2 regions of the Leucobacter viscericola genome follow, and region 2 is predicted to be linked to the other one. Evidence: predicted binding sites of a transcription regulator. Region 2 holds the regulator's gene; the other holds the start of a gene.

Region 1 (14,713 bases), 370 kb from region 2:
GTTGAAGCTTGAGATTCCGTGCAGGCCAACGGCGGGGTACCAATAGGGCACGTAACCCGGGCTCTCCTGGTACCTCGTTTCGAGGGTCTTACTCCACTCTCTTTCGAGGCCAAAGAGCATTGCGTAGGGCAGCAGCTTCTCATAGAGGTGCACAACGTTGATGGTTCCGTCTGGGAATCGCTCTGCGCCCTCGTATGACTGCAGCACTCGGATTCTGTCAGCCTCAGCGACCCGGATGAACTCGCGAACTCCCTCAAGGTACTCGCGAGTTTCCGCACCCAGGGGAGTGTGCACTCGCTGCCGGATAACGCCGACAAGCCCGAGCACCAGTCCCACCGAAGCGGCGGCGATTGCAATGAAGGGTGTCACGGAGTTGCGAGTCATGATTCCGATTACCGCAAATACCACGAGAATCGCGGTGACACCGAGGGTTACAAAGCCGAGCTTTCGGCCCACCGGGCTTGCAACGTTTTCAAAGTAGCCTCGTTTGAGTGCTTGGCTGGAGCCGAGGCTCTTCAGAACCGACATGCGTCGTGCGAAGATCTCGCTCTTCTGCGGGATCTCAACGACTTCTCCGACGGTCTGGCTCGGGAAGAGATCGCGTGTGGTCTCTGCGTCGAGTTCGTCACCGATTCGCGTGAGGTCCATGAGCCGGATGGCAGGCTTCGATTTCTTCTTTGACTCGGCCTCCTCGATGCGGGTCACGCCGCTCACCGCGAGGTGCACAAACTCGGCGGGCACGGGAGAAGCCATTGCGCCGACAATCGGGCCGGCGATGAGTGGCGGCAGCGTCGCGGGAACGTCGTACTGGGCAACCACCACCCCGCGGCTGACCCTGCGCTTCCTGCGGAATAGCAGGACAGCGATACCGGTTGCGATTCCCGATGCCGCAGTGATGCCGCCGATATACAGGGGGAGCGTGTCGAGTGCGAAGTTGGGGAGACGCGCGCCGGGCTGTGTGACAGCGCCGGGTGCGAGCCCAATGGCGACAGTCACGCCCTCTTGCGGGGCGAGTGGAATCCCGGGAACCGTGAACTCGGTTCCCGAATCATTGCGATTCATGTTGCACTCGTTGTTGGATCCTGCGGCACCCGCATAGCAGCGATAGTTTCCGTTCAGCTTCGAAGCGAGCTCGGGTGACAAAGAGATGTTTGCGCTGAATTGCTTGATCGGTTGTTCGTGTTCGAAGTCCACGAGATCCCAGTAGAACTCGTCGGCGGAGCCATCATCTCGCGCCAAGATGGTATCGCTCAGGGTGTAACTGATGACGTACGTTTGCACTCCGCGAACGTAGTCGTCGTTGCCGGTGAGTACCGCGATGAAGGTGTCGTCTTTCTCAAGTTCGAACGGGATCGGCTTCCCTTCGAGGTCGGTAACGCTGAAATCGCGGGGATCCGTTGAGGTGCCCTCATAATCGATTGGTAGGCCGCGTACGAGACCGCGGTTCTGGTCGAAATCGGGGAAGCGTGCGGTCAGCGTCTCTTTGACGTGGGTGATCGATCGACCGTCTTTGTCAGTATCGAGCTGATAGTCGACGTGCCAACTGTCGTAGCTGAAGTCGGAGGTGTCGGCCTGCGCCGCAGGTGCGACGGCAAGAACCGGTGCGAGTGCGGTGAGGAGAACGGCGATCCCGGCCAGTATCTGAACTGTTTTGCCCATGGTTGCAACCCTATCGGGGCGTCGAAAGGACACCTGCTCTATGCAGTTGAGCGAATCAATAGGCGGTAGTGTGGAAACATGAAGCTCGAACCCGGAACCCCCATTGGAATCGAAGAGCTTGAGGGTCTCGAGGCACAAGAGGTCGCGGGCACGTCGTCCAAGGAAGTTCTGATCGGGAGCTCGTTGGGGGTTGCGACTCTCGCCATATTTGTAGGGCTTGGAGTGTTGCTGGTGGTTTTTGGCATCCCGTCTTTATACATGCTGTTCATTTACGCCTGCATGTCTGGAATCATCGGCTGATCCTTCCGGGTGATCGAGGGTGCGCCGACCCAGTGGTATAGTGATTTCATGCTGTTCGGCTCGCTTCTCCTTAGCTGCCGCGACGAGTCCTAATTTCAAGGCCTCCCTCGTCGCGGTGTTTGTGTTTGGCTGAGCAAGAGTTTTAGACGAGGAAGACGAGCCCATGAAGAACACGCAACAGCCCTCAGGTATGCCGATTCACCGCTACCGCCCGTTCCACGAGATCATCAACGTGGAGCTGCCGGATCGCACCTGGCCGACCAAACGTATCGAGAAGGCGCCCCGCTGGTGCGCCGTTGACCTGCGTGACGGAAACCAAGCCCTTATCGATCCGATGAGTCCCGAGCGCAAGCGGATCATGTTCGATCTGCTTGTCAAGATGGGCTACAAAGAGATCGAGGTTGGTTTCCCGTCCGCAAGCCAGACGGACTTCGACTTCGTGCGGCACCTGATTGAAGACAACGCGATTCCTGACGACGTCACGATCCAGGTGTTGACCCAGGCGCGCGACCACCTGATCAAGCGCACCTACGAATCGCTGATCGGAGCGAAGCAGGCGATCGTTCACCTGTACAACTCCACGAGTATCCTGCAGCGCGACGTCGTGTTCCGGCAGGATCGTGCTGGCATCAAGCAGATCGCCATCGACGGTGCGAAGCTCTGCGTCGCGAGCGAGTCCATCTGTGCTGACACCGATATTTACTATGAGTACTCACCTGAGTCCTACACGGGCACCGAGTTGGAGTACGCGGCCGAGGTCTGCAACGACGTGCTCGAGATCTTCAAGCCGACTCCGGATCGCAAGGTCATCATCAACCTGCCTGCGACCGTCGAAATGGCAACTCCCAACGTCTACGCCGACTCGATCGAGTGGATGTGCCGCAACCTGAATCACCGCGAGAACGTGATTGTCTCACTGCACCCGCACAATGATCGCGGCACCGCCGTGGCCGCCGCCGAACTGGGCTACCTGGCCGGCGCGGATCGCATTGAAGGCTGCCTCTTCGGCAACGGTGAGCGCACCGGCAACGTCGACCTGATCGCACTGGGCATCAATATGTTTACGCAGGGGATCGATCCTCAGATCGATTTCTCACGCCTCGACGAGGTGCGCCGCACGGCCGAGTACTGCAATCAGTTGCGAGTTCCCGAGCGCAGCCCCTGGGCAGGCGACCTCGTCTACACGGCCTTCTCTGGCTCGCACCAAGACGCGATTAAGAAGGGCTTCGAGCGCATGGCGCAAGACGCCGAGGCCGCGGGTGTGGCCGTCGACGACCTCGAGTGGGCAGTGCCCTACTTGCCGGTCGACCCGAAGGATCTCGGTCGCTCGTACGAGGCCGTCATTCGGGTGAACTCGCAGTCTGGCAAGGGTGGCGTCGCCTACCTGCTGAAGACCGATCACAATCTCGATTTGCCGCGTCGCCTGCAGATCGAGTTCAGCTCTGTTGTGCAGGGTGTCACTGACACTGAGGGTGGCGAGGTCTCAAGTGATGAGATCTGGAGCATCTTCCAAGACGAGTACCTGCCGGCTCAGGATCCCGAGGCAGACCGCTGGGGACGCTATGAGATCTTCCGCACTTCGTCGGTGAGCGCTGGCGACGGCGTGACCGAACTCACGGTTGACTTCCGCATCGGTGCTGACGAGCAGCAGTCAACCTCCCGTGGCAATGGCCCCGTTGATGCGTTCTTGAACGCCTTGAATGACGGCGGACACACGGTCACACTGTTCGATTACGTCGAGCACGCGATGAGTTCCGGTGGTGACGCGGTTGCGGCATCGTACGTTGATCTAGAGGTTGACGGCCAGCGGTTGTGGGGGGTCGGGATCGACCCAGACACCAGTCGCGCAACGCTCAAGGCCATCATCAGTTCTGTGAACCGCGCAGTGCGAAATGTTTCGTCTGAGGCAGAACTGGCAAACGCCTAGCCTTCTCGCTATGGCGACGGCGCCACACCGATTATTCGTAGATATCTTCGAATGATCGGTGTGGCGAGTCTGCCAATGTCGGTGGCGCAACCTAGGCTAAGCGTGTGATTGCTTCGATACATGGTGAGGTGCTCTCGGCGGGAGCCGGCTGGGCAGTAATTGGTGTGGGCGGGATTGGCCTGCGCGTCGAGGTTCCGAGCGGCAGGGTGGCCCAGGCCCACGTCGGCGAGACGCTGTTTTTGCACACCTGGCTCGTTGTTCGAGAAGACGCACTGACGCTGTTCGGGTTCTCCACGGAAGATGAGCTCACCGTGTTTGGTCACCTGATTGCTGTCTCGGGCGTCGGTCCTCGCAGCGCCCTTGGTGTGTTGTCTAGCCTGACCCCCGCTGAGATCGTGCGTGCTGTGGCCAACGAAGACGCGAAACCATTTCAGAAGGTTTCGGGTATCGGCCCAAAAACCGCGAAGCTTCTGACGGTTTCGCTCGCGGGCAAACTGAAAGAGTTGAGCTTTGCTGATGCGGGGGGAGCCCCGACCGCGGTTGCTGATCCTGATCTGGTTGCGTCCGAGGCCGTGCGTGACGGCCTTGTCGGGCTCGGCTGGGGTGAATCTGAGGCGTGGCAGGCCGTTCAAGATGCGCGTGCTGCGGGTGCGCCCGCTGAGAGCGCAGCGCTGCTGCGCGCCTCCCTTGCACTGCTGCAGAGCGCCCGGCCAAGTGGTCGGAGTGGCCGATGACGGGGGAGTTGTCGCCGCAGGCGTCACCCTCCGAGGTCGGTTACGAGGGCGCGCTGCGCCCCGGCACGCTTGATGAGTTCATTGGGCAGTTCAAGGTTCGCAGCCAAATGAATCTGCTTCTCAGTGCTGCAACCATGCGGGGAGTTGCCCCCGATCACATCCTGCTTGCTGGCCCGCCCGGGCTCGGCAAAACGACGCTCTCGATGATCGTGGCAACCGAGCTTGATAAGCCGCTGCATCAGACCTCTGGTCCCGCGATCCAGCACGCGGGCGATCTCGCCGCTGTGCTCTCCGCACTGACCCCAGGCGAAGTTCTGTTTGTGGACGAGATCCACCGAATGGCCCGCAGCGCCGAAGAAATGCTCTACCTCGCGATGGAAGACTTCAAGGTCGACATTATGGTTGGCAAAGGCGCTGGCGCGACTTCCGTGCCCCTTGAGCTAGCCCCGTTTACCCTTGTGGGTGCAACCACACGTGCTGGCCTGCTTCCCAATCCATTGCGTGATCGCTTCGGGTTTACGGCTCACCTTGAGTTCTACTCTGAGGATGAGCTCGCCAGTGTTGTCAGGCGCGCAGCGCGGCTTCTCAACTTCGATATCTCCGAGCAGGGGATTGAAGAGATCGCCGGCCGCTCCCGCGGCACGCCACGTATTGCAAACCGCTTGCTGCGTCGAGTTCGTGATTACAGCCTGGTTCACGAGACCCCGGCAGACACCGCGAGTGTTGAGGCGGCGCTCACGCTCTACGATGTGGACAAGCACGGGCTGGATCGACTCGACCGCGAGGTGCTGCGCGCTGTGGTTGAGCGGTTTAACGGGGGACCGGTTGGGCTTTCAACACTTGCCGTTTCGGTTGGCGAAGAGGCCGAGACGATTGAGTCTGTGGTCGAACCTTTCCTCGTGCGTGCAGGTCTTCTGACGCGTACTCCAAGGGGGCGTGTGGCAACCCAGCTGGGTTGGGAACACGTCGGCCTGCACAAGTGAGACACAGAAACCTCGCAAGACTCGCAGTCCCAGCACCCTATTTTCAGTCACAACGCGGTAAGGTGGCAGAGTCTATGCGCGCAATGTGCATGATCCCGCTCGCCCATTGAAAGGTCTACTGTGCCTCTGGATCCGATTACTATCCTGATGTTCGGCCTCATCGCCGTGCTGATTTTCTTCATGTTCCGCAACGGAAAGAAGCGTCAGAAAGCGATGCAGGAGCTGCAGTCAGGCCTGCGCCCCGGCGCTGAGGTTATGCTTCAGTCCGGCATCTACGGCACGGTTGTCGAGATGAACGAAGAAGAAAACCGCGCAACAATTCAGAGCGGCTCATCGACGCTTGTGGTTCACCGCAACGCAATCTCGCAGATCGTTACAGCGGTTGATGCTCCGGCAGATGCTGCTGTGAGCCCCGATCTGGCTCCCGACGATGATCCCGCGTTTGGCGAGCGCATCGCTTCCGAAAACTCCGACGGTGTCACCGACGTTTCAAACACTGACGTGTCAAACGCCGACGCTTCGAACGCCGAGGTCAAAGATTCCGACGGCGAAAGTGATCAGACGCCTAAGGCGTAATCACTTGCGGTGAGCTGGTGCCAACGGGCCCGGCTCACCTTCAACGATATAGAGAAAGCAGTACTGTTTTGGCGTCCACACCTGCGGTGCGGAGGGCTCGTCGCTCCCTCATCTTCCTTCTGGTCATAGTTGTTGGCCTTGTCGGTCTTATTACAATCGGGGTTTCCCGAGGCGAGGCAACTTGGACCCCCAAGCTCGCACTTGATCTGCAGGGCGGAACTCAGATTTTGCTCGCTGCGGAGCAGACCGATGGTAAGGCTGTAAGCGGCGAGCAGCTGCAACAGGCCGTCTCCATCATTCGCCAGCGTGTTGACGCCGCTGGTGTGTCAGAGTCTGAAATCACTACCCAGGGTTCGCGCAACATCTCCGTTGCGATCCCGGGCAAGGCGGACAAAGAAACGCTGCAGCGCATCGAGGCTTCTGCGAAGCTCGACTTCCGGCCGGTGCTCGCTGTCGACGTTGGCACCACGGGTGCAGACCCTGATAACGCTGAGGCAGACACCGCAAAGGCAGACACTGCTGACGGAAGTTCGGCCGACACAAAGACGACAGACTCGAAAGAGGCTGACACCAAGTCGACGGACGCTCAAAAGACCGACACCAAGACCACGGATTCTAAAGACGCGGCCAAGACAGAGAATGTTGATCCCAACCCGCTTCCCAAAGAAGCAGGGGACCAGGCCTGGCTTACCCCCGGTCTTCAGCAGGAATTCGCTGACTTTACCTGTAAGTCGGACAGTGCTTTGGATACCCGTGATGCTCCCGCAGATCGGCCGCTGATCACCTGTGACGACACGGGTGTTATGAAGTACATTCTCGGCCCGGTTGAGCTCAACGGTGACGTCATCACAAACGCTGTCTCGCAGAAGGCGACCGACAGCCGTGGCAACACAACCGGTGGCTGGAACGTACAGATCACCATGAACGACAAGGGTGCCAAGCAGTTTGGCAAGATCAGCACCCGTCTCTACGGCGCGCAGCCGCCCTTCAACCAGTTCGCGTTTGTGCTCGATGGTTCGGTACTTTCCGCACCGACGATGCAGGGCCAGATCCTCGACGGTCGCCCGTCAATCTCCGGTGACTTCACCCAGGAATCGTCGAAGGCACTTGCGGATCAGCTGAAGTTTGGCGCACTGCCCATGGACTTCACCGTGCAGAGCCAGGAAGACATCTCCTCTACGCTCGGCGCGAACCAGCTGCAAGCTGGTTTGCTTGCAGGCCTCATCGGTCTGCTGCTGGTTGTCATCTACTCGTTCTTCCAGTACCGCGCGCTCGGCACTCTGACGATCGCCTCGCTGGCGGTTGCGGCGATCCTTACCTACCTGCTGCTCACGTTCTTCTCGTGGCGACAGGGGTACCGACTGTCGTTGGCGGGTATCGCGGGTATTATCGTCGCCGTCGGCTTCACGGCGGACTCCTTTATCGTGTACTTCGAGAGGGTGCGTGACGCCCTGCGTGACGGGTTCCCGATCGAGGGCGCGGTTGAAAATGGTTGGAAGCGTGCGTTCAGAACCGTTCTTGCATCTGACGGCGTGAACCTGCTTGCGGCCGTCATTCTTTACATCGTCGCCGTTGGCAACGTGAAGGGCTTTGCCTTTACCCTCGGTCTCACGACCCTGGTCGACGTCGCCGTTGTCGCGCTGTTCACGCACCCGATGATGGCTTTGCTCGCGCGCACTCGCTTCTACCGCAACGGCCATAAGTTCTCGGGTCTGGATCCGCGAAGCCTCGGCGCCGTTTACCGTGGACGCGCTCAGTTCCGCGAGCCAGTGGTCACGAGCAAGGGCGCGGGCAAGAAGAACGCTCGCAGCCAGCACGAGGCAGAGCGTCGCCAGACCATTGCAGAACGTAAGGCCGCTGAGGCCTCCGGAACTGTGGCCTCCAGCGCCACCGGAAAGGAGAGCTAACATGGCTCGCCGCTCATTCTCAGAGTTCGGAAACGCGCTCTACACCGGTGAAAAGTCGATCAACTTTATCGGTCGGCGCAAGACCTGGTACCTCATCTCACTGATCCTGATTCTGGTGTGCCTGTTCGGTGCGCTTCTGCGTGGTTCTCCAAACCTCGGCATCGAGTTCACGGGCGGTAGCCAGTTCCAGGTGCACCTCACAGAGGGGCAGGATCGTGACTCGGGCGCCGCTGAAAAAGTTGTGACCGACGTGGTGCCCTCGAGCAATCCGCGCGTCACCGAACTCGGCGCTTCTGACATTCGAGTTCAGACGGGGTCACTCAAAGACGACGAGAACCAGGAAGTCATCGCTGCCCTCGCTAAGGCTTACAACGTCGATGAGAGTGAAGTGACCTTCTCCTACATCGGCCCTGCCTGGGGACAAGATATTACTCGACAAGCCATCGTGGCTCTGATCGTGTTTATCGTCTTTGCGGCAGTGGTGATGGCACTCTACTTCCGCACCTGGAAGATGTCGCTTGCGGCCATGATTGCCCTCTTCCACGACCTCGTAATCACGGCGGGTATCTACCTCATAACCGGGTTCGAGATTACGCCCGCCGCGATGATCGGCTTCTTGACGATTCTCGGATACTCGCTCTACGACACCGTTGTGGTGTTTGACAAGATTCGTGAGAACACGTCAGCCGGCGAAGTGAGCGATCATCGTACCTTTGCTGAGTCGGTGAACCTTGGTGTGAACCAGACCCTGGTCCGCTCGATCAACACCTCGATCGTTGCGCTGCTGCCGGTCGCGTCGATTCTCTTCATTGGCGCGTTTGTGCTCGGTGCTGGAACACTGCGCGATATTTCGCTCGCTCTGTTCATCGGTATCTTTGCGGGTGCTTACTCGACCATCTTTGTCGCAGCGCCCATCTACTCGCAGTTGCGCGAGGGGGAGCCCGCGATCAAGGAGCACGACGCCAAGGTGTTGAAGCTGCGTGCACGCGAGGCGGAGAAGTCCGACGACGAAGAAACTGTGGAGGCAGAAGCGACCAAGTAGTCGCGCAGCCCTCTCTAGAATGAGATGGTGCTTAAGAATGGCGGGTTCCAGACGAATCCAACGTTCTTAGGCACCATCTTTTTCTGTGTTGGCGCCGACGGTGCGGCCCGTTTAGTAGGAATAGCGCCGTGTGGTGTAACGTTCAGTTTGTCAAAGGAGGTTGAACGTGGCGGTTAACGAAACGGCTCAAAGCGGTACAACCTCGCTCAGGCGTCTTGTACCGCGAATCTTTTCGCGCGGTAGCGCTCCAGGAGCGGTCGATCAGCTCATCCGCACTGTGCGAGGCAATTACCCACGCGCAGATCTTTCGATCATCGAGCGCGCGTACACGGTGGCGGAGCGAGCACACCGCGGCCAGAAACGCCGCAGCGGTGAGCCGTACATCACTCACCCGATTGCGGTCGCTCAGATCCTCGCTGACCTTGGCATCGCGCCAGTGGCTATTGCAGCGGCGCTTCTTCATGACACTGTCGAAGACACCGACTACTCGCTCGAGCAGCTCACGGCTGAATTTGGCGAAGAGGTCGCCATGCTTGTGGATGGCGTAACCAAACTCGACAAGGTGAAGTACGGCGACTCCGCTCAGGCGGAAACGGTGCGCAAGATGGTTGTTGCGATGTCGCGTGACATTCGGGTGCTTGTCATCAAGCTTGCGGATCGCCTTCACAACGCACGTACCTGGGGGTTCGTCTCGGGCGAGTCTGCCAAGCGTAAGGCTCAAGAGACGCTCGAAATCTACGCGCCGCTCGCGCACCGGCTCGGTATTCAGTCGATGAAGTCCGAGCTCGAAGACCTCTCGTTTGCAGTGCTCAAGCCAAAGCTTTACGCGGAGATTGAAAACCTCGTTTCGCAGCGCAACCCGCAGCGGGATGAGGTTGTCGGAGCGGTGATCCAGTCGATCGAGTCCGATCTGCGCGACGCAAAGATCCGTGGCGAGGTGACAGGACGCCCGAAAGAGCTGTACTCGATCTATCAAAAGATGATCGTGCGCGGCCGCGACTTCGATGACATCTACGACCTCGTAGGTATCCGTGTGCTGGTGAACTCGATCCGTGACTGTTACGCCGTTCTGGGGGCCGTACACGCGCGCTGGACGCCGATTCCGGGTCGCTTCAAGGACTACATCGCGACCCCGAAGTTCAATCTCTACCAGTCGCTGCACACGACCGTGATCGGCCCCGATGGGCGCGCGGTCGAGATTCAGATTCGAACTGTTGAGATGCACCAGCGGGCCGAATACGGTGTTGCGGCTCACTGGAAGTACAAGCAGCGGCAGCAGGGCCAGCAGGCGCCGAGTTCGAACGACATGGCCTGGCTCGCGCACATCTCTGACTGGCAAGCGGAAACTGAAGATCCAAGCGAGTTCCTGGACGCGTTGCGCTTCGAGATCGGCGCAAAAGAGGTCTACGTCTTCACGCCAAAGGGGCGCGTAGTGGGCCTCCCCGCTGGTGGAACTACGGTGGACTTCGCCTATGCGGTCCACACCGAGGTAGGCCACCGTACGATGGGCGCCAGGGTGAACGGGCGGCTTGTGCCGCTTGAGACGGCGCTTCAGAACGGCGACGTTGTTGAGGTCTTCACCTCAAAAGACCCGAACGCTGGTCCCAATAAGGCCTGGCTCAATTTCGTAAAGAGCAAGCGCGCGCAGAACAAGATTCGCCAGTGGTTCACTAAGGAGCGTCGCGACGAGGCGGCGGAGACCGGCAAGGTCGAGATCACCAAGGCGCTTCGCAAACAGGGCATGCCTCTTCACCAGGTCATGAACTCTGCCGCGCTGCAGCAGGTTGCGCTGCAGCTGCGTTACGCAGATGTCACGGCCCTCTACGCTGCCGTCGGCGAGGGGCACGTGTCGGCCCAGTCGGTCATCGAAAAGGTGTCGGCGCTTGTATTTGACGATCAGGTATCGACTGAGCCTGCTCTCGCGACGATGCCAATCATCGATTCACCGCGCGCTCCCAAAGCCGGCTCCACGAGTGGAGTGGTGGTCAAGGGTGCCTCAGACGTGCTCGCAAAGCTCGCAAAGTGCTGCACGCCGGTTCCCGGCGACGATATTCGCGGGTTCGTCACGAAGGGGCAGGGTGTCTCAGTTCACAGGACCGACTGCCACAACTTTGCTCAGCTGGAGAAGCAGGCCGATCGTCTGGTTGATGTTGAGTGGGCGCCCACCGAGAAGACCGTGTTTCTCGTACACATTCAGGTGGAGGCCCTCGACCGTTCAGGGCTGCTCTCGGACGTGACCCGCACGCTCTCGGAGCACCACGTGAACATTCTCTCGGCATCGGTGAATACCTCCTCTTCCCGGCTCGCAATTAGCCGATTCATCTTTGAGATGGCGAACGCAACCCACCTCGAACACGTGCTGAACGCTGTGCGACGCATTGACGGCGTCTACGACGTGTACCGCATTACGAACTAACAGCCGTCGCGCTCACCCCCTCTGATGCGAGTGAGCGCGACGTTGCGGTATGCCTGCGGTCCCTCAACGAGTCTTGCCGTCACCGCGTCCGCTCCTCCCGCAATGAGTGGCAGCAGCAGGCGATAGGCGGCTCTGCTCCGCGCGTCGAAGCCCTCGGGGTCCCGCAGCAGGTCTAACGCGGTGCGCAGAGGCGAGGTCACCGCGAAACTGTCGCAGTAGACCACGTCGCTGTCTGCAAGACGCAACTGCTGCAGCGTCATGATTGACGTGGAAACCATCTCTGCGCGGCGCCCGCCAAGCGTCGCAAACCGAAGTGGTTTGCCCGGGTGTCGAGTGGCTCCCCAAATCCAGGCGGCGCTCATGCGCACTGCGACTCGATGTTCCGTGTACCAGGGCGCAAGGGCCGTGGCGCGTATGCGGCTGGTCTCCGGCCATCCTACGGGGCGAGATCCGGGTCCGCAGTGCACCAGGGTGCCTCGCAAGATTTCAGCAGATCTGACCGCGACGGGCCAGGTGTAGATTGCGGGGATCTTTGGGAGCGTTAGCGTGGATCGTTCTGGCATAAAACCAGATTGCACGAGTTCAAGCGGCCACGGTCGAGGTTTTACAAATCTGTGGATAAGTCAATGAGAAAGGCCGTCTACCGTCGCTGTGAGCGAAGGTAGACGGCCTTAATGACGTCTCGAGTGACTAGTCGCCCAGTGCCGCGAGCCAGGACTGCTGCGTCTGCAGCTTCGCCTCGGCATCGGATTGCGCCTTCTTATCGCCCTTAGTCTTGGCCGCCTCGATTTCTGCGGTCAGATCTGCAATCGAGGTCTCGAGCTGCCCGCGCAGGCCCTCGCTGCGAGCTTTGGTCTCGGGGTTCGTCTTTTGCCAGTGCTCTTCTTCAAGGCCCTTAACGTGATCCTCAACCTTGCGCAGCCGACCCTCGATATCACGCAAAGCCTCACGTGGCACACGACCGACCTCGTCCCAGCGGATCTGAATATCAGTGAGCTGCTTTCGGGCCGCAACCTGATCCGAGATCTTCAGAATCGGCTCTGCTTCTTCAAGCAGTGCCTGCTTTGCGGTCAGGTTCGCTGCGTACTCTTCGTTGCTCTGCGCGACCTCTGCGGCCTTTGCCTCGTAGAGCACGTCGCCAGCAGCCTTAAACCGAGCCCAGAGCTGGTCATCGAGCTTGCGGCTCGCGCGACCGGCTGCCTTCCACTCGTCAAGCAGTGAGCGGTACGCGGGGATCGCATCGGTGCCCTTGGAAGCCAGAGCTTCGGCGGCAGCAATGATCTTTTCCTTGCGCTGCTTCACGTCTTTGTTGTTGGCATCCATCTGAGCGAAGTGGGTGCGGCGAGCCGTGTCAAACGACTGCCTGGCAGAACGGAACCGCTTCCACAGTGCGTCAGCCTGAGATTTCGGGACCTGGGGGCCGCTGCGCTGAATGGTCTGCCACTCGGTGAAGAGCTTCTCCAGAGCCATGCTGGTGTCTTTCCAGCGAATGGAGGTCTCCGGCTGGGCAGCCAACCTTTCTGCCTCTACAACAATTGCCTCGCGCTGGGCGAGAGCTTCCTGCCGGGCAGCCTCTCGCTCGGCCTGCTGCTTCTCAGAGAGCTCAGCAGCCTTGCCACCAAGCTTCTCGACGCGCGCGCGTAGCGATGCGAGATCGCCCACAGCGGCTGGCTCAACGAGTGACTCCTGAAGTTTCGCGACGGTTTCGGCAACGGAACCCTCGGCGGTGCCGCGCGCAATGCGGGCCTCAAGAAGTGTGACCTGGCCCTCAAGATCCGCGTACTTGCGAGCGAAGTAGGCGAGTGCCTCCTCGGCAGTTCCGTCAGGGAAGGAGCCTACGGCTCGTTCAGAGTCGCCCTCGCGAACGTAGACCGTGCGGTCTTCGTCAACTCGGCCCCAGGGCGTTTCTTTGCTCGTTTCGCTCACAGTGCTACTCACCTGTCGGTAGTGGGGTTGACTCATAGCCAACCAGATTGGACTCTCCCACTATGCCACAGCTCGGCACGGATAGCATGGTGGGGTGACCACCTCAGCTGTTCCCGGGCATACCGCACCTCTCGCCGTGCGCATGCGCCCGCGCTCTCTCGACGAGGTTGTGGGGCAGCAACACCTGCTGAAACCCGGCTCACCGCTGCGAGTTCTCGCGGCTGAGGGGGAGGCGCAGCGGGGCGCTGTGTCAATCATTCTGTGGGGTCCACCCGGTACCGGAAAGACAACGCTTGCTCAGGCAATCGCCCAGTCGAGCGGCCGCCGATTCGTCGAGCTCTCCGCGGTAACCGCCGGCATTAAAGACGTGCGCACCGTCATGGAACGCGCTCTGAACGACCGAGATCTCTTTGACATCGCTACGGTTCTCTTTCTCGACGAGATCCACCGCTTTACCAAAGCGCAGCAAGACGCGTTGCTGCCCGGCGTCGAAAACGGCTGGGTCACGCTCGTGGCCGCAACAACCGAGAATCCTTCGTTCTCTGTAATCAGTCCGCTGCTGTCGCGCTCGCTCCTGCTCACACTCGAGCCGCTGCAGGACGACGAGCTCCGCACGCTACTCACTCGTGCGGTCGAGGATCCCCGCGGTTTTGACAGTGCGATCTCCCTTGAAGATGAGGCGTTCGACGCCCTCGTGCAGCTCGCCTCGGGTGACGCTCGTCGCGCCCTCACCGGTCTCGAGGCGGCAGGGGCATCTGCCCTCGCCGGTAAAAAGGGCGCTGAGACACCCGTTGTCACCGCCGAAATCGTGTCGGTCTCTGTTGATCGTGCACTGCTGCGCTACGACAAAAATGGCGATCAGCACTACGACGTGATCAGCGCCTTCATTAAGTCGCTGCGCGGCTCGGACCCGGACGCCGCCATTCACTACCTCGCCCGCATGATCGAAGCGGGGGAGGATCCTCGCTTTATTGCGCGCAGGCTCATGGTGCACGCTGCAGAGGACGTTGGGATGGCGGATCCTCAAGCCCTGTTGATTGCGGTCGCCGCCGCTGAGGCTACGCAGCTCATCGGGCTGCCCGAGGCGCGCATCCCGCTTGCCGAAGCGACGATATACATCGCAACCGCACCAAAATCTAACGCCGTCATTACTGCCATCGACAGTGCCATCGCTGATGTCAAAGCCGGCCGCTTTGGTTTGGTGCCGATCCACCTACGTGATGGACACTACCCGGGTGCAAAG
Region 2 (14,713 bases):
TGTTGCGTTGTTTATCGTGATGACACTCGATGCAATCCGTGGTCGTCGAGAGATCCCCTCGGCTGTGCTCGCCGGGCTCTCGGTGGGCATCGCGATCCTGGTCATCCCGGATCAGGCGCTACTTGCAGCTCTGGTGCTCTACGCCGTGCTACTGACGCTGCGATTTGCACTGGGAAGTCGTGCGCGCAAACATGAAAACGCTGGAGAGGATTTCGATGATTGATCCCCTCTATCTCATCACCGCGGTGGTGATCTCCGGACTCATCACGCTGGCGCTGCGTGCGCTGCCGTTTGCGATCCTGAAGCCGCTGCGTAAGTCTCGCTTCGTCAAGGCACTCGGTCGCTGGATGCCCGCCGGAATCCTGCTCATTCTCGCGGTGGTTGTGCTGCGCGGCGAGATCCTGAGCCGCCCCGGAGACCTGTGGGCGATTGCCGCCGCGACAGCGGTCACGGTTCTCGTGCACCTGCTCGCAAAGCGGCGCGCCCTGCTCAGCATCGCGGCCGGCACGGCCTGCTACGTGCTGTTGCTCAACATGTTTTGAACAGCACGCGGCTCAGCCGGTACTGACACGTCAGCCGGTAAAAGCACCTCGGATCCAACCGGCCGATGGCTGAGCACCGGCTGACTTGCACTAGCCCGCAGCGCGGGGCACGATCCTCATGGAGTCAACGCGGTTCGCGATGACCTCGCTCGCGGCAAGGCGCTGCTGCAGAGATTCGAGCAATTCAGAGAAAGCGTCGCCCGCTAAGCCTGGAGCAAGCAGAATGTGCACCTCCAGCTCAGGCGCAAGCAGTCGCCCCTCGGGATCGCCCGGCATGAGCGCGATCGCTTCAATCCGCGGGTCTCCGCCGAGGGCCTCGGTGAATGCGCCTCGCACTTCAGCGTCAGCCCAGGCGGGCAGCGCAGGATCGCCCAGCGCCACTCCCCGGAGCGCCGTGCGGCGAACCCCACACTCCATGTCGGGCGACCCGGGATCGATCACGACAAGATCCGTTTCTTCCTGAGCTGCAGCGAGCACAAGCTGCGGGCCAGGAACCGGGATCGGTCTCGCGTCAGCGTTCCACCGCTGCATTGCCTCGACCGAGCTAAAGGCCGGCATCACGCTGCGCCCGTCGGGGCCCGCCACGGTAACAATGGAGAGCTCTTGTGTCTTTTCGACGGTGCGCCCCTCCGGGGTCACACCGACATCCCCCGCTTCCGTCAGCAGCGGGATCAAGAAGCGCGAGGTCGCGATCGCTCGCAACACGTCAATCTGGCGCTCTGCGAGCACCTCGAGAGCGGCACTCTGGCCGCCGGGGGCCGCGGCCCGGAAATCGGCTGCAGCGACTCGCAGCGCGACAACCGCCACACGCAGCGCCTCCGGAGTGAGCCCGTCGTCGCCAGCAAACGCCGTTTCGTGGTGGTCAAACGTGCGGCCTGCCCACGGGTAGCCACCTGAGTCAACCTCGCCGCCGGGTACCAGGCTGTCAGGGACCCCAGTCGACCGGGGCACATCACCCGTCGAGGGCAGCCGCTTGATCGCCACGGCGTTACCTGCCCGCGATGTCGAGCGCCGCGGGCAGCGTGAAGGCCCCGTCGTACAGCGCCTTTCCCACAATCGCACCCTCAACACCGAGCGGCACGATCTCACGCAGTGCGACAAGGTCGTCCAGGCTCGATACGCCACCCGAGGCAACAACGGGACGGTCGGTGCGGGCACACACCTGCTTCAGCAGCTCAATGTTCGGGCCACGCAGCGTGCCGTCTTTGGTGACGTCGGTGACCACGTAGCGCGGGCAGCCCGCGTCTTCAAGGCGCTCAAGCACGTCCCAGAGGTTGCCACCCTCTTCCGTCCAGCCGCGCGCGGCCAGCGTCTCGCCGCGCACATCAAGCCCAACCGCGATCTGGTCACCGAAGCGAGCAATTGCGGCACGAGTCCACTCGGGGTTCTCAAGTGCGGCAGTGCCGAGGTTTACCCGGCGAGCGCCCATCTCGAGTGCTGCCTCAAGGCTGGCATCGTCTCGGATCCCACCAGAAAACTCAATATTGACGTGGCCAAACTTCTTCACGATCTTGTGCGCGACCGCAACATTGCTGCCCCGCCCAAACGCAGCATCGAGATCGACCAGGTGGATCCACTCGGCGCCCTGCTCAACCCAGTCCGCGGCGGCATCCACCGGGGTGCCATAGTGAGTCTCAGTGCCGGCCTCGCCCTGCGTGAGACGAACGGCGGAGCCGTCGACCATGTCAATGGCGGGAAGCAACTGCAGCTTGGGGCCCTCGGTGAGCTCGCTCATGACTGGGTCTCCTTCGAGATAACGGGTTGAAGTGTCTTCTGGCAAAACAGGGTTCAGGATCGCTACAGTGTCGCGATCCAATTTCGCAGCAGTTGGATTCCGGCTTCCCCAGATTTCTCCGGGTGAAACTGAGTCGCCGAGAGCGGTCCATTTTCGACAGCGGCAACAAAGGGCTCACCGTGTTCGCTCCAGGTCACTCGCGGACGAGTCGCCTCGTTGCGGCCCTCAAGCGTCCAGTCGGTCGCACCGTTGCTGTGTACGAAGTAGAACCGTTCATCGGCAATTCCTGCAAACAGGGCCGAATCTTCGGGTGCACGCACGGTATTCCAGCCCATGTGCGGGAGAACGGGAGATTCGAGTTCGCGCACGGTTCCGGGCCACTGCCCGAGCCCCTCTGTTTCGACGCTGCGCTCGATGCCGCGCTCAAACAGCACCTGCAGGCCAACGCAAATACCGAGAACGGCACGACCGCCTGCGAGCCGTTTATCGATCAGCTCATCACCGCGAACAGCCTGCAGCTGCTGCATCACCGCGTCGAACGCACCAACACCCGGCACCAACAGACCATCGGCGCTCGCGACCGTCGCGGGATCCCGAGACAGCTCTACATCGGCCCCGGCACGCGCCAACGCCTTGACCGCCGAGTGCAGGTTGCCCGACCCATAGTCGAGCACCACGACCCGCGCACGGGATGCGCTCACAGGGCGCCCTTGGTCGAGGGCACACCGGTGACGAGCGGATCGAGCGCCTTGGCCTGACGGAAGGCGCGAGCAAACGCTTTGAACTCCGCCTCGGCGATGTGGTGCGGATCCCGACCCTCAACGAGGCGAAGGTGCACGGTGAGCCGAGCGTTCAGCGTGAGTGCTTCGAAAAAGTGACGCACCATCGAGCCGGTGAAGTGGCCACCAATCAGGTGGTATTCAAAGCCCTCGGGCTCGCCGGAGTGCACCAGATAGGGTCGCCCCGAGATATCAACAACGGCCTGGGCAAGCGCCTCATCCAACGGAACGAATGCGTCGCCGTAACGCGAGATACCGCGCTTGTCTCCCAAAGCTTCAAGGAGAGCCTGTCCGAGCAGGATCCCCGTGTCTTCCACCGTGTGGTGCACATCAATGTGCGTGTCACCCTGGGCACGCACCGTCAGGTCCGTCAGTGAGTGGCGAGCAAACGCGGTCAGCATGTGATCGAAGAAGTGCACGCCAGTCTGAATATCAGACTCCCCCGTGCCATCAAGATCGAGAGTCAGACTGATCTGCGATTCGCTCGTTGAACGCTCAAGCGAGACAGTACGTGTGGCTGCGGTCATGCGCACCATTCTATCCGGCTCTGTGGCTCGTATTTTCCGATGTGTGCGGGGCCGCGGCTGCGCGAACTCTGCGTGCCCGACGCTGAGTGATGGCGACCGCCACCCACACGGCGGCAAGCGCGAGGAAAATAAGGACCGGGATCCAGTCCGGCACGCCAGCCGTTCCACGCATCACCGCGGCTTCGAGTCTTGCCTGGTCCGTCGCTCCAAGCACCCCGGAGACCGAGGAGGTTCCTTGTGTGAGCAGCAGAATCGCCCCAACCGCGATGGTGAGAGCGCCGCCGATAACGTTCGTCCAGGCGTTGCGCCAGCGTCCAATGCGCAGCTCCCTGGGTCGCAAGAGTCGCTTCACCCCCGGCACACGATTCCAAACGAGCGCGAGCAGCAGCAACGGCAGTGTCATGCCCGCCGCAAACACCAGCAGAACGAGTCCACCGAAGAGCGCGTTGCCGCCAAACGCCGCGAACGTCAGTGCAGCACCCAGCATGGGACCAGCACACACACCCGCGAGCCCGTAGACCGTTCCGAGGGCAAACACCGAAGCAATTGAGGCGCTCTCGGCGCCTCGCTGCTGGACGAGGCCCGGAACACGTATCCCGAGCAACAACACCAGCCCAAACAGCATCACCAGAACCGAAGCCACCGTCACCAACGTAAAGCGGTGTTGATTCACCCATGCGCCGAGCGAACCCGCGAGCAGACCCAGCGGAACAAGAGCAGTCGCGAGCCCCAGAAAAAAGACTCCCGTGCGCGCGAGCAGCACCCCAGGGCTGGTGAAAGCGTAGGCGAAGAAGGCGGGCAGCAGCATGACAGAGCAGGGACTGAGCAGCGTTAATACACCGCCCAGAAATGCGCCAAGCAGACTCAGGCTCACTGTGCCTCGGCAGACGCCTGCTTCAAAAACTTACGAAACTCGTCGATCGGCTGAGCGCCCGCGATTGCTTGCCCATTAGAGGCGAACATGGGAACACTCGAAACGCCGTACTGCTGAGCCTTCGCTGTGCTCTCATTGACCGCCTGTTTCAGATCTTCGCGGTCCATGTCCTTGGTGAACTTCGCGATGTCGGGCACACCAGCGGTCTTGGCGAATTCGATGAGCTGCGCCGGCGGCAAGTCAGGGTGACCTGATTCTGGGGCCGCGTCGTACACGGCCTTGACGAACTGGAAGTAACGTCCCTGCTCCCCTGCAGCACGGGCCGCCGCTGCCGCACGCACCGATTCATCTCCGAAGAACGCGACGTCATGCATTTCAATGCGAACCTTGCCGGTGTCAACGAACTCGGTGACGATCTGGTCGAAGGTATCTCGTGAGTAGACAGCGCAGAAGGGGCAGCGGAAGTCGACCCACTCGCTCATCACAACGGGGGCGTCGATATCACCAATCGCCATCGGGTCACCCTCTATGCGCCGCTCAATGCCAACGGTTGCCGCGGAACCTGTGTCATTCTCGACGCTTGCGCTATCGTCGCCGCTTTCGGCGGTATTCGAAGCGCTCTCCGCGGTATCACTGCCTCCCTGCCCCAGTTGCACAAGCCCGAACACGAGCGCGGCCACGGCAACGACACCCAAGACGATGTTCAGGATGCGGGAACGCCGCAGCGACCGCTCAAGTTCGTGACGGGGCAAAGCTTCTGGGGGTAAAGACATACCCACAAGGGTAACTGCTCAGTTGCAAGATCGCACATTATGGGCGACACGTGAAGCCCAAAGGGTGGTTATCTCGCGCCGCCGGGGCCAAGATCAGCAAGGGCATCAATCAGCACGGTGGTCTCAGCCTCGGTGCCAGCGGTCATGCGCAGGTGCCCATCGATGTGCAGATTTCGGATCAAGATACCCCGGGCTCGCAGCGCCTCAAACGTCGCGTCCGGGTTCTCGAATCCACCCACGAGCAAGAAGTTCGCGCCAGAGGGGTGCACCTTGTAACCCATTTCAACAAGGGCAGCCTCAAGACGATCACGTTGCGCACGGATGTCATCCACTGTCGCGAGCATCGTCACAGAGTGGCGAATCGCTGCGGTTGCGGCCGCCTGCGTAAGAGCAGAGAGGTGATACGGCAAGCGCACAAGACGGAGCGCATCAACAACGGCCGGATCAGCGGCCAAATACCCCAAACGCACACCAGCAAACGCAAACGCTTTACTCATGGTGCGAGAGATGAGCAGCCTGGGTCGACCCTGCAGCAGGGAAACAGCGCTCTCCCGCTCAGCATCGAATTCTTGATAGGCCTCATCCACAATGAGGATGCCGTCAAAAGCGTCATAAGCGGCGAGGATCACCTCACGCTCAAGAGGGGTTCCCGTCGGGTTATTCGGCCCGCACAAAATCGCAATGTCTGGGCGGTGCTCTTCAAGCGCGGCAACGACCCCTTCCGGAGTGAGCGCATAGTCAGCCGGACGCGCAACGGGAATCCAGGCCGTGTCCGTGCCGGATGCAAGCAGCGGATACATTGAGTAGGTCGGCGTGAAGCTCAGCAGCGAACGACCAGGGCCACCAAATGCCTGCAAGATTTGCTGCAGCACCTCGTTAGAACCGTTTGCAGCCCAGAGATTGTCGCTCGTCAACCCCGCCCCGAGATAACCCGCCAGCGACTCGCGCAGCTCCAGAAATTCACGATCCGGGTATCGATTGACACCTCGAACAGCCGCTTCGAGCGACTGCACAATGTCTGCGACCACGTCGTCTGGGATCGGATGCGTGTTCTCGTTCACATTCAAGCTCACAGGAACTGGATCTTGCGGGGCCCCGTAGGGCTCCAAGCCAACAAGATTGCTGCGAAGGGGAAGATCACTCAACTTGGTCACCCGACCAGTCTACGGGCTGAGAACGAGCAGCTAGGCTGCGGAATCAGCCTCAAGTTCGTCCGCGGAGATCACATTCTTATTGTCGGAGTAACGCAGGGGCACCGCCAAAGCCTGCCCGGCCTCTACATCAGACCCGTGGAGCTGGTTCAACTGGACGATCTCCGCGATGAGGTCTCGCGGATCAACCTTCGGATCAAGCTCAGAAGCGAGGCTCCAGAGCGACTCACCCGGTTGAGCTACAACGTAATGAAACTGCTGCTTGCTCGAAGCAGAGTCAGAAGCAAAAGCCTGCGGAGAAAGGAGGGTGGCCGCGAACACCAGAAGCCCCGCCAGAACCAGCGCAATGAGCCCGCCCACAACCACGCGCCCCCGGCGAGTCAATCGTAGACGCGCGGTGTCGCGTGCTTCCACAGCGTATGCATCATTCGCGTCGTTCATGCGAGTGCCAGTGTGTCCGGCAACCGTTCGTGCGCTCATGGTATTTTCCTTTCGCTTATGTTCGAAAGGGAACCCTCGGATCGAACATCTGTTTCGAAGATATCTTCGATGTTTCGAAATCGCAAGCTTTTTGTCGAACATATCTTTCGGTGGATTCTCGCGACACTCGAACATATGTTTGCCAGGCTCCAATCAGAGCCGCTAGGGTTTCGAACAACGGCTTCACTCAACACCCGACCACTGACATTCACGGATTCGCCGCAACTTTCGAATCCACGACAGGCCAGTTCGCGTGTTAACCGAGGCCAGGTTCTGTAGACAAAGGAAAGGACGAGCGATGAGCACCGCAGCCACGCCCCGCCCAGCAAAATCCCTCACGGAGAAGCAGCAGGCGATTCTCGAGTTCATTGCTCGCTCCGTCGAGAGTCGCGGCTACCCGCCCAGCATGCGCGAGATTGGCGATGCCGTTGGCCTCTCGTCACTATCAAGCGTGACGCATCAGCTGAGCCGTCTCGAACTTGCGGGCTTCATTCGACGAGACCCCAATCGCCCTAGGGCCCTCGAGATCCTCATTGAGCTCGCTGACACCAGCAGCGCCATCGCTGACGCCCCGCAGATGCAACCCGAAGACACGGCCTATGTGCCGCTCGTTGGCCAGATCGCCGCCGGAGTGCCAATCACCGCAGACCAGCAGGTGGAAGAACTCGTACCCCTACCGAGGCAGCTAGTTGGAGACGGGCAGCTTTTTATGCTCCGGGTTGTGGGCGACTCGATGATTGATGCCGCAATCTGCGACGGTGACTTCGTCGTCATTCGCCAGCAACGCGAAGCCGAGAACGGCGACATTGTCGCCGCCATGCTCGACGGCGAAGCAACAGTAAAAGTATTCCGTCGCCGCGACGGCCACACCTGGCTACTCCCCCGCAATAGCGCCTTCGAGCCAATCCTTGGTGATCACGCGGAGATACTCGGCAAGGTCGTTGCGGTGTTCCGTTCCGTCTAAGAACCTCTGCCACAATGCAGCTTTCCAGGCACCCTGGAGAGCTGCTTTTTTTCTTCGATTTTTATTATTGGACTGAGTCCATTTAAACTCTCACTGTGACCAGTGAAGTGACGACCACATCTCCCCTTAGCGCACCACACATCACCCGAGCCAACATCGATCTCGTGTGCGCTGGTTTTTCTCCGGGCCTCGTCCCATACGAGCGAGGGCTCGAACTCCAAGAGGCCGCGGTCGAAAGGCTTTCAAGCTCGACACCAGACGGCACGCTCATCGTGCTTGAACATGAGGCTGTCTACACGGCGGGCCGCCGATCCCGACCCGAAGAATTCCCCACCGACGGCACCCCCGTAGTGCCCGTGGATCGCGGCGGGAAAGTAACCTGGCACGGCCCGGGGCAGCTTGTGGCATATCCCGTTGTGCGGTTGAGGAATCGGTTTGCGCTCGTGGATTTTGTACGCGTTCTTGAACAGGTCATCGTCGACGTCGCTGGTGACTTTGGTGTCGAGGGTGTCTTGATCGACGGCCGCACGGGGGTGTGGGCTAGGCCCGAGGGTCTCCCCGCTGAGAAGTTTGCGCAGATTGGCATTCGAGTGAGCGAGGGAATCGTCACTCACGGCCTGGCCATAAACTGCAGCAACTCCCTCGCACCGTTCAAGTCGTTTGTGCCCTGCGGCATCACAGACGCCGGCGTCACGACTCTGAGTCGTTTGGCAGGGCGCACAATCGCGCCAAGCGAGGTCGCGCCGAGGCTTACTGCACGCCTCACAGCCGCACTTACGGAGGTCACACAGTGAGCGCAAGAAATCTCGGGTCACCCTTCGCAGAGGGCCGTAAGCTCCTGCGCGTCGAGGTGCGCAATGCTGAAACTCCAATCGAGCGGAAACCGGAGTGGATCAAGACCCGCGCCCGCCTGGGCCCCGAATACCAAAGCCTGCAGGCACTTGTGAAGCGAGAGGCCCTCAACACGGTGTGCCAGGAGGCAGGTTGCCCCAATATCTACGAGTGCTGGGAAGACCGCGAGGCGACCTTTTTGATCGGAGGTTCTATCTGCACAAGGCGGTGCGATTTCTGCCTCATCACTTCGGGGAAGCCACTCGCTCTCGACACGGACGAGCCGCGTCGCGTCGCCGAGTCCGTGCGCGCTATGGGCCTTCGCTACGCCACGATCACCGGAGTCACTCGAGATGATCTACCTGACACGGGTGCCTGGCTGTACGCCGAAACGATCCGTCAGATCCACAAGCTCAACCCGGGTTCGGGTGTTGAGGTTCTCGCCGATGACCTTGGCGGACGCCCGGAGGATCTCGCCCAGGTATTTGAAACAGCACCGCAGGTATTCGCGCACAACCTCGAAACTGTCCCGCGTATCTTTAAGCGCATCCGCCCGGGCTTCCGCTACGACCGGTCTCTCAACGTCATTCGCCAAGCACAAGACGCGGGCATGGTCACCAAGTCAAACCTGATTCTCGGCATGGGCGAGGATCGCCGCGAGATCACCGACACCATGCAAGAACTGCTTGATTCCGGTTGTGACATTCTGACGCTGACGCAGTACCTGCGTCCGTCAAAGCTGCACCACCCCATAGACCGGTGGGTGCGTCCACAGGAGTTCACCGAGCTGCGGCTGGAAGCCGAAGAGATGGGGTTTACTGCGGTGCTCGCGGGCCCCCTCGTGCGTTCCTCCTACCGAGCGGGCCGGCTATGGGCGCAGGCGATGACGGCGAAACAGCGTGAGATCCCCGAGTCGCTTCAGCATCTCGCAGAGTCGCCTGCCGGGTTTGCCGCACAAGCAATGTGACCGGATTGCGCAGCAGCCGACTAGCCCACCGGGCTGGGCGTCAGTAGGTTGAGCTCTCGCAACACAGCGAGCACCTGTTCGTGGCGATTGAACGTGTAGAGGTGAATAGACGGCGCTCCACCCTCCAGCAGTTCCCTCGCCAGCGATACGGCATACTCAACACCGAGTTCTGGGGCGAACCCACCCTCGGCTTCCATTTCGTGTTCAAGCTCGGCCGGTGCTGGTTGACCCGCGAGCGAGGCAACCTTTCGCAGCTGTGCACTCGTCGACACCGGCATCAGCCCCGGGAGCACGGGGATGTGCAGCCCCGCATCACGCGCCTCGGCAACAAAGCTGAGGTAGTCGTCGGCGCGAAAGAACAGCTGCGTGATGGCGAACTGGGCGCCCGCCCCTTGTTTGGCTATGAGCCAGTCGATGTCTTCAGAGCGAGATCTCGACTGGGGGTGTCCGTTCGGGTAAGCGGCCACCACCGTTCTTCCGACGCTCGTGAGGGGCGGCCGTTCGGCCCGCACCTGCGCGATGATCTCTAAAAGTTCAACAGAGCTGGGCGACCCAAGCACACTCGGATCACTCTCACTCGCGCCCCGCGGCGGATCCCCACGCAGCGCGAGAAAGTCGTGCACACCGGCATCCATGATTCCGTGAATGGTCTGGCGAAGCGCCTCTCGCGACTCCCCCACGGTCGTGAGGTGCGCGAGCGGGAGCGCTGTTGTGTTGTTGCGTAGGTACTTCAGCAGGTCGAGCGAGGCGTCGCGATTTGATCCGTTTGCGCCGTACGTCACCGAGATAAAGTCGGGATCGGCGGCAGACAAGTGTTGCACCGCGTGCCCAAGCGCGAGGGCCGCCGCACCGCTGCGCGCGGGAAACACCTCGAACGAAAAGCGCGCGCGCGTCGGCGCGCTCCCAGTGAGTAACGTTGCATTCATCGGGTTGCCCCGTTCACAAGGGCTCCGCCGGGCACTCCAGCTGCGACGCCAGAAAGCTCTTCCGCGGCCAGTTGGGTGCCGCGCACCCTGGCGGCAATTTTTGCGAACGCCACATCACGTGCGAAATCCGGCGATCCGTGTCGCGGCTTCTCATCGATGAGATACGGCGAGAATCCACAGTCGTCAGTCGAGCCAAGCAGCTCTGTCGGAATGAACCGAGCCGCCCGCACGAGATGATCCCGCACCTCTTCCGCCGTTTCAAGCTTCGGGCTCGTCGGATTTGTCACACCGATCAACACTCGCGGCGCAGTGGCCTCGGCAGAGAGAACACGAAGCTGTTTGCCGATGAGTCGCGCAACCCGATCGGGGTCGTGTTCACTCGCCGACTGCACCAAAAAGTACCCAGCCTCGATCTGAAAGAGCTCGGGAATCAGTTCGGCGTAATCGACGTCTGCCGAGTGCGCCGAGTCGTTGTCATTGCCCGGACAGGTGTGCACCCCAACGGCCGACCGCTGCTCTGGTGTCAACTGATCGAGCACACGATTGATGAGGTCAATAAACCCGCCGAGCGCATCGGGCCCCGCCCAGGGCGCTCGCACATCTCGGCGCAGCGCAAGTCGCCCCTCTGTAAAGTCGATGCTCACCCGGGAAGCACCAGCCGAAAAGCATCGCCGTATGTCTTCGGCGCAGCCGCTGACGACGTCGTCAAGAAACTCTGATCGCGTATAGTCGCCGAGCCCGCCAGCAGGCACCATGAGCGACAGCATCGAGGGCGAGATGACAGCCTGCTTGAGCGGCAACGAAGTGAGCTGCCTCGCGACGCGCACGTCGTCGGCGGCCCACGCCCGAAACCCAAAGGGTCCCTCTGTGAGACTCGGGATCACGCGGTGGTGGCCGTCGGCAAAGACCGCGAACACCGGCCCCTCATCAACTTCTTCTGTGCCGAGAGGATAACTCGCAAAGCTCTGCCTGCGTTGTTCTCCATCGCTCAATACGGGAGAGCCGGTCTCTTCCATGCGCTGCAGCGTGTCTCGCACGGCGAAGGCCTGCTCCGCCTCAAGCTCACTCTGAGGCGCTAGCCCGACCTCCGCGTCAAGCACAGCACGCTGCAGTCGCGCGGGTCTCGGTAGGCTACCCACCGGTTCCGTCGGCAGCGTGTGGCTTGGCCAGGAAGCCGGAGCTAGCGATTCAGAGAGCTGAGTCATTTATGCCTCACGCACCGCTTTTGCAGCCTGCACGAGGTTCGTCAAGCTTGCCACGGTCTCCTCGTACCCGCGGGTCTTGAGTCCGCAGTCGGGGTTGATCCAGAGCTGCTTGCCCGGAATTCGCTTGGCGGCGATGCGGATCAGTTCAGACTGCTCGTCAATGCTCGGCACACGCGGTGAGTGGATGTCGTACACACCGGGCCCGATGCCTCGCGAGTACCCGTGGTCGCCCAGGGGCTCCACAACGTCCATGCGGCTGCGTGCAGCCTCGATGCTGGTGACGTCGGCGTCGAGGCCGTCAACGGCATCAATGATTTCGCCGAACTCGGAGTAACAGAGGTGCGTGTGGATCTGCACCTCGGGTGCTGCACCTCCGGTCGCAAGCCTGAAAGATCCAACAGACCAGTCAAGGTAAGACCCCTGGCGATCTGCATCAAGTGGCAGCAGCTCACGCAGCGCGGGCTCGTCTACCTGCACGATGTTGATCCCGGCGTCGACCAGATCATCAATCTCATCGCGGAGCGCGAGGGCGACCTGAGCCGCGGTGTCGCCGAGCGGCTGATCATCGCGCACGAACGACCAGGCAAGAATGGTCACGGGGCCGGTAAGCATGCCCTTCACAGGCTGCTGCGTCAGCGACTGCGCGTACGCCGACCACGCGACGGTCATGGGTGCGGGTCGCGAAACGTCTCCCCACAGGATCGACGGACGCGTCGCACGGGTGCCGTAGGACTGCACCCACCCGTTTTCGGTGACGGCAAACCCGTCGAGCAACTCAGCGAAGTACTGCACCATGTCGTTGCGCTCAGCCTCGCCGTGTACCAGCACGTCGAGCCCAATCTCTTCCTGCAGCTTGATCACTCGTGCGATCTCATCGCGCAGGAAGCCGTCGTATGCGTTCTGGTCGATCTCTCCGCGACCAAACGCGGCGCGTGCCTTACGGATTTCTCCGGTCTGCGGGAAAGAACCAATTGTGGTGGTGGCCAGGTTCGGGATGCTCAGTCCCTCCTGGGCCTCGCGACGAGTGGCCTCATCAGCGCGATTGCGATCCGCATCGGTCACAGCGCCAACCCGACCGCGCACACCATCAACATGAACGCCGGGAGCTGAAGCACGATCTGCCAGGGCGGCCTCGGTTACAGCGAGCTCGGGTTCGATTGCGGCGGCACCTTCGGCGAGTCCACGCGCGAGCACGGCGACCTGCTCAACTTTCTGGTCAGCGAAGGCAAGCCATGATTTCAGGCGTGCATCGAGTTTCGTTTCGTCATTCACGTCGTGAGGCACGTGCTGCAGGTTGTTGGAGGTTCCGACGACCACGCTGATACCCGCGTCTTTGAGCCCAGCAAGCTGCGCGAATGCGGCCCGCAAGTCGGTGCGCCAAATGTTGCGGCCGTCGACAACCCCCGCAACAAACTGCTTCTCACCAAATGCACGCGCGAGTTCACCCGATGCGAGCGCCTGCTGCGGCAGCGATCCACGCACGAGGTCTGCCTGTACGGCCTCCACGGGAAGCGCAGCGAGACGGGTAAGCCCCGCAGACGAGTCACCGTAGGGTGCGGTCAGCAGAATCTGTGGGCGCGAGTCCGCACCACCGAGCGCTGCGTAGGCCTTCTCAACCAGCGCGAGTGCCTCTTCGCGCGACACCGAGAGTGAGTCAGAGACGAGCGCTGGCTCGTCAAGCTGCACCCAGCCTGCCCCGGCTGCGGCGAGCGCGCCCAGCAACTCGACATAGACCGCTACAACCTCGTCGAGGCGGTCAATGGGGCTAAACCCCTCACCCGCGTCGTCTGAAGCTTTTGCGAGCAAAAGATACGTCACAGGGCCGACGAGCACGGGGCGCGATTCGATCCCCTGTGCTGCTGCCTCTGCGACCTGGGCCACGAGAGCCGCCGGGTTTGCCGCAAAGGGCGTGCGCTCGTCAATCTCAGGGACGCTGTAGTGGTAGTTCGTGTCGAACCACTTCGTCATCTCGAGCGGCTGGTGATCCTTATCGCCCCGCGCAAGCGCAAAGTACGTAACCAGGTCGCTGCCCTGCACGTCGCTGAAGCGGCTCGGGATCGCGCCCAGCGCTAGTGTCGCGTCAAGCACCTGATCGTAGAAGCTAAAGCTCTCGGGCACAGCCCCACCCTCGGCGGGAAGCCCGAGCTCGACCAGGCGGGCCCGAGTCGCAGCGCGCAGCTCACGCGCGGTCGCGGTCAGTTCGGCCTCGGACGAGTTTCCTTTCCAGAAGGACTCGATAGCTCGCTTCAGCTCGCGTCGTCGTCCCAAACGGGGGTAACCGAGAATCGTGGCGGTGGGCAATGGCGTCTTCGCAGTCATTCGAATCCTTGCGTATCGGGGCTAACGGTTTCGCCACGCGCTCTCTGCCTGGCTCCCCCAAGCTATCCGTCACCTCAGACATTCGACCCGAATGTTTCACTGTATGAATTACGAATTATTACAGAGGGCACACAGGCTTCATCTCGCAAGCGCTCAAATTCAAGGATTTTTCCGTTGCGACATAGAATCAACTTGTCTGCAAGGGGGAGAACTAGCCGTTCCGACAGGAAGTACAAACTCATGACAACCAGCGTGCAGCCCAGTGGTAAGACTCATGAGGTCGAGATCAACGACGTGTTTTTCTCCACCACCGACATTCGAGGTGTCATCGAGCACGCCAACGAGATGTTCGTCGAGTATTCCCACTACTCCCGCGAAAGCCTCGTCGGCTCTCCGCACAACATCGTGCGCCACCCCGACATGCCCAGCGGGGTCTTCCACACGATGTGGTCGGAACTGCAGTCAGGGCGACCCTTCGCCGGTCACGTCACGAATCTCGCGGCAGACGGCAGCAGCTATAAGGTCTACGCGACAGTTACTCCGCTCGGCAATGGCGGTTATCTCTCCGTTCGTATCCGCCCAACCGACAGCTCACGGGCCCTGCAGCTTGACGGGGTCTACCGTGAACTCCTGGGCTACG

Evidence for each region. Region 2 encodes LexA, which represses DNA repair genes until DNA is damaged. Its sites were predicted from a motif close to TCGAACANNTGTTCGA; they were not measured.
Region 1: the regulator LexA is predicted to act here: its motif matches at 3,922-3,937, upstream of ruvA (Holliday junction branch migration protein RuvA).

What each region holds. Positions count from the first base shown of each region.
Region 1 is NZ_CP049863.1:383,432-398,144, reverse strand. It holds gene G7068_RS01885 (DUF2207 domain-containing protein) at 1-1,659, opposite strand, end outside; gene G7068_RS01880 (hypothetical protein) at 1,738-1,959, shown strand; gene leuA (2-isopropylmalate synthase) at 2,123-3,886, shown strand; gene ruvA (Holliday junction branch migration protein RuvA) at 3,991-4,620, shown strand; gene ruvB (Holliday junction branch migration DNA helicase RuvB) at 4,617-5,603, shown strand; gene yajC (preprotein translocase subunit YajC) at 5,751-6,179, shown strand; gene secD (protein translocase subunit SecD) at 6,248-8,086, shown strand; gene secF (protein translocase subunit SecF) at 8,088-9,128, shown strand; gene G7068_RS01845 (RelA/SpoT family protein) at 9,295-11,544, shown strand; gene G7068_RS01840 (hypothetical protein) at 11,541-12,107, opposite strand; gene G7068_RS01835 (DUF349 domain-containing protein) at 12,235-13,506, opposite strand; gene G7068_RS01830 (replication-associated recombination protein A) at 13,613-14,713, shown strand, end outside.
Region 2 is NZ_CP049863.1:758,302-773,014, forward strand. It holds gene G7068_RS03660 (AzlC family ABC transporter permease) at 1-223, shown strand, start outside; gene G7068_RS03665 (branched-chain amino acid transporter permease) at 216-542, shown strand; gene G7068_RS03670 (SseB family protein) at 633-1,526, opposite strand; gene priA (bifunctional 1-(5-phosphoribosyl)-5-((5-phosphoribosylamino)methylideneamino)imidazole-4-carboxamide isomerase/phosphoribosylanthranilate isomerase PriA) at 1,531-2,277, opposite strand; gene hisH (imidazole glycerol phosphate synthase subunit HisH) at 2,340-2,978, opposite strand; gene hisB (imidazoleglycerol-phosphate dehydratase HisB) at 2,975-3,583, opposite strand; gene G7068_RS03690 (cytochrome c biogenesis CcdA family protein) at 3,594-4,457, opposite strand; gene G7068_RS03695 (DsbA family protein) at 4,454-5,230, opposite strand; gene G7068_RS03700 (histidinol-phosphate transaminase) at 5,299-6,384, opposite strand; gene G7068_RS03705 (LysM peptidoglycan-binding domain-containing protein) at 6,415-6,861, opposite strand; gene lexA (transcriptional repressor LexA) at 7,160-7,825, shown strand; gene lipB (lipoyl(octanoyl) transferase LipB) at 7,921-8,619, shown strand; gene lipA (lipoyl synthase) at 8,616-9,623, shown strand; gene G7068_RS03725 (methylenetetrahydrofolate reductase) at 9,644-10,549, opposite strand; gene G7068_RS03730 (uroporphyrinogen decarboxylase/cobalamine-independent methonine synthase family protein) at 10,546-11,754, opposite strand; gene metE (5-methyltetrahydropteroyltriglutamate--homocysteine S-methyltransferase) at 11,755-14,073, opposite strand; gene G7068_RS03740 (PAS domain-containing protein) at 14,314-14,713, shown strand, end outside.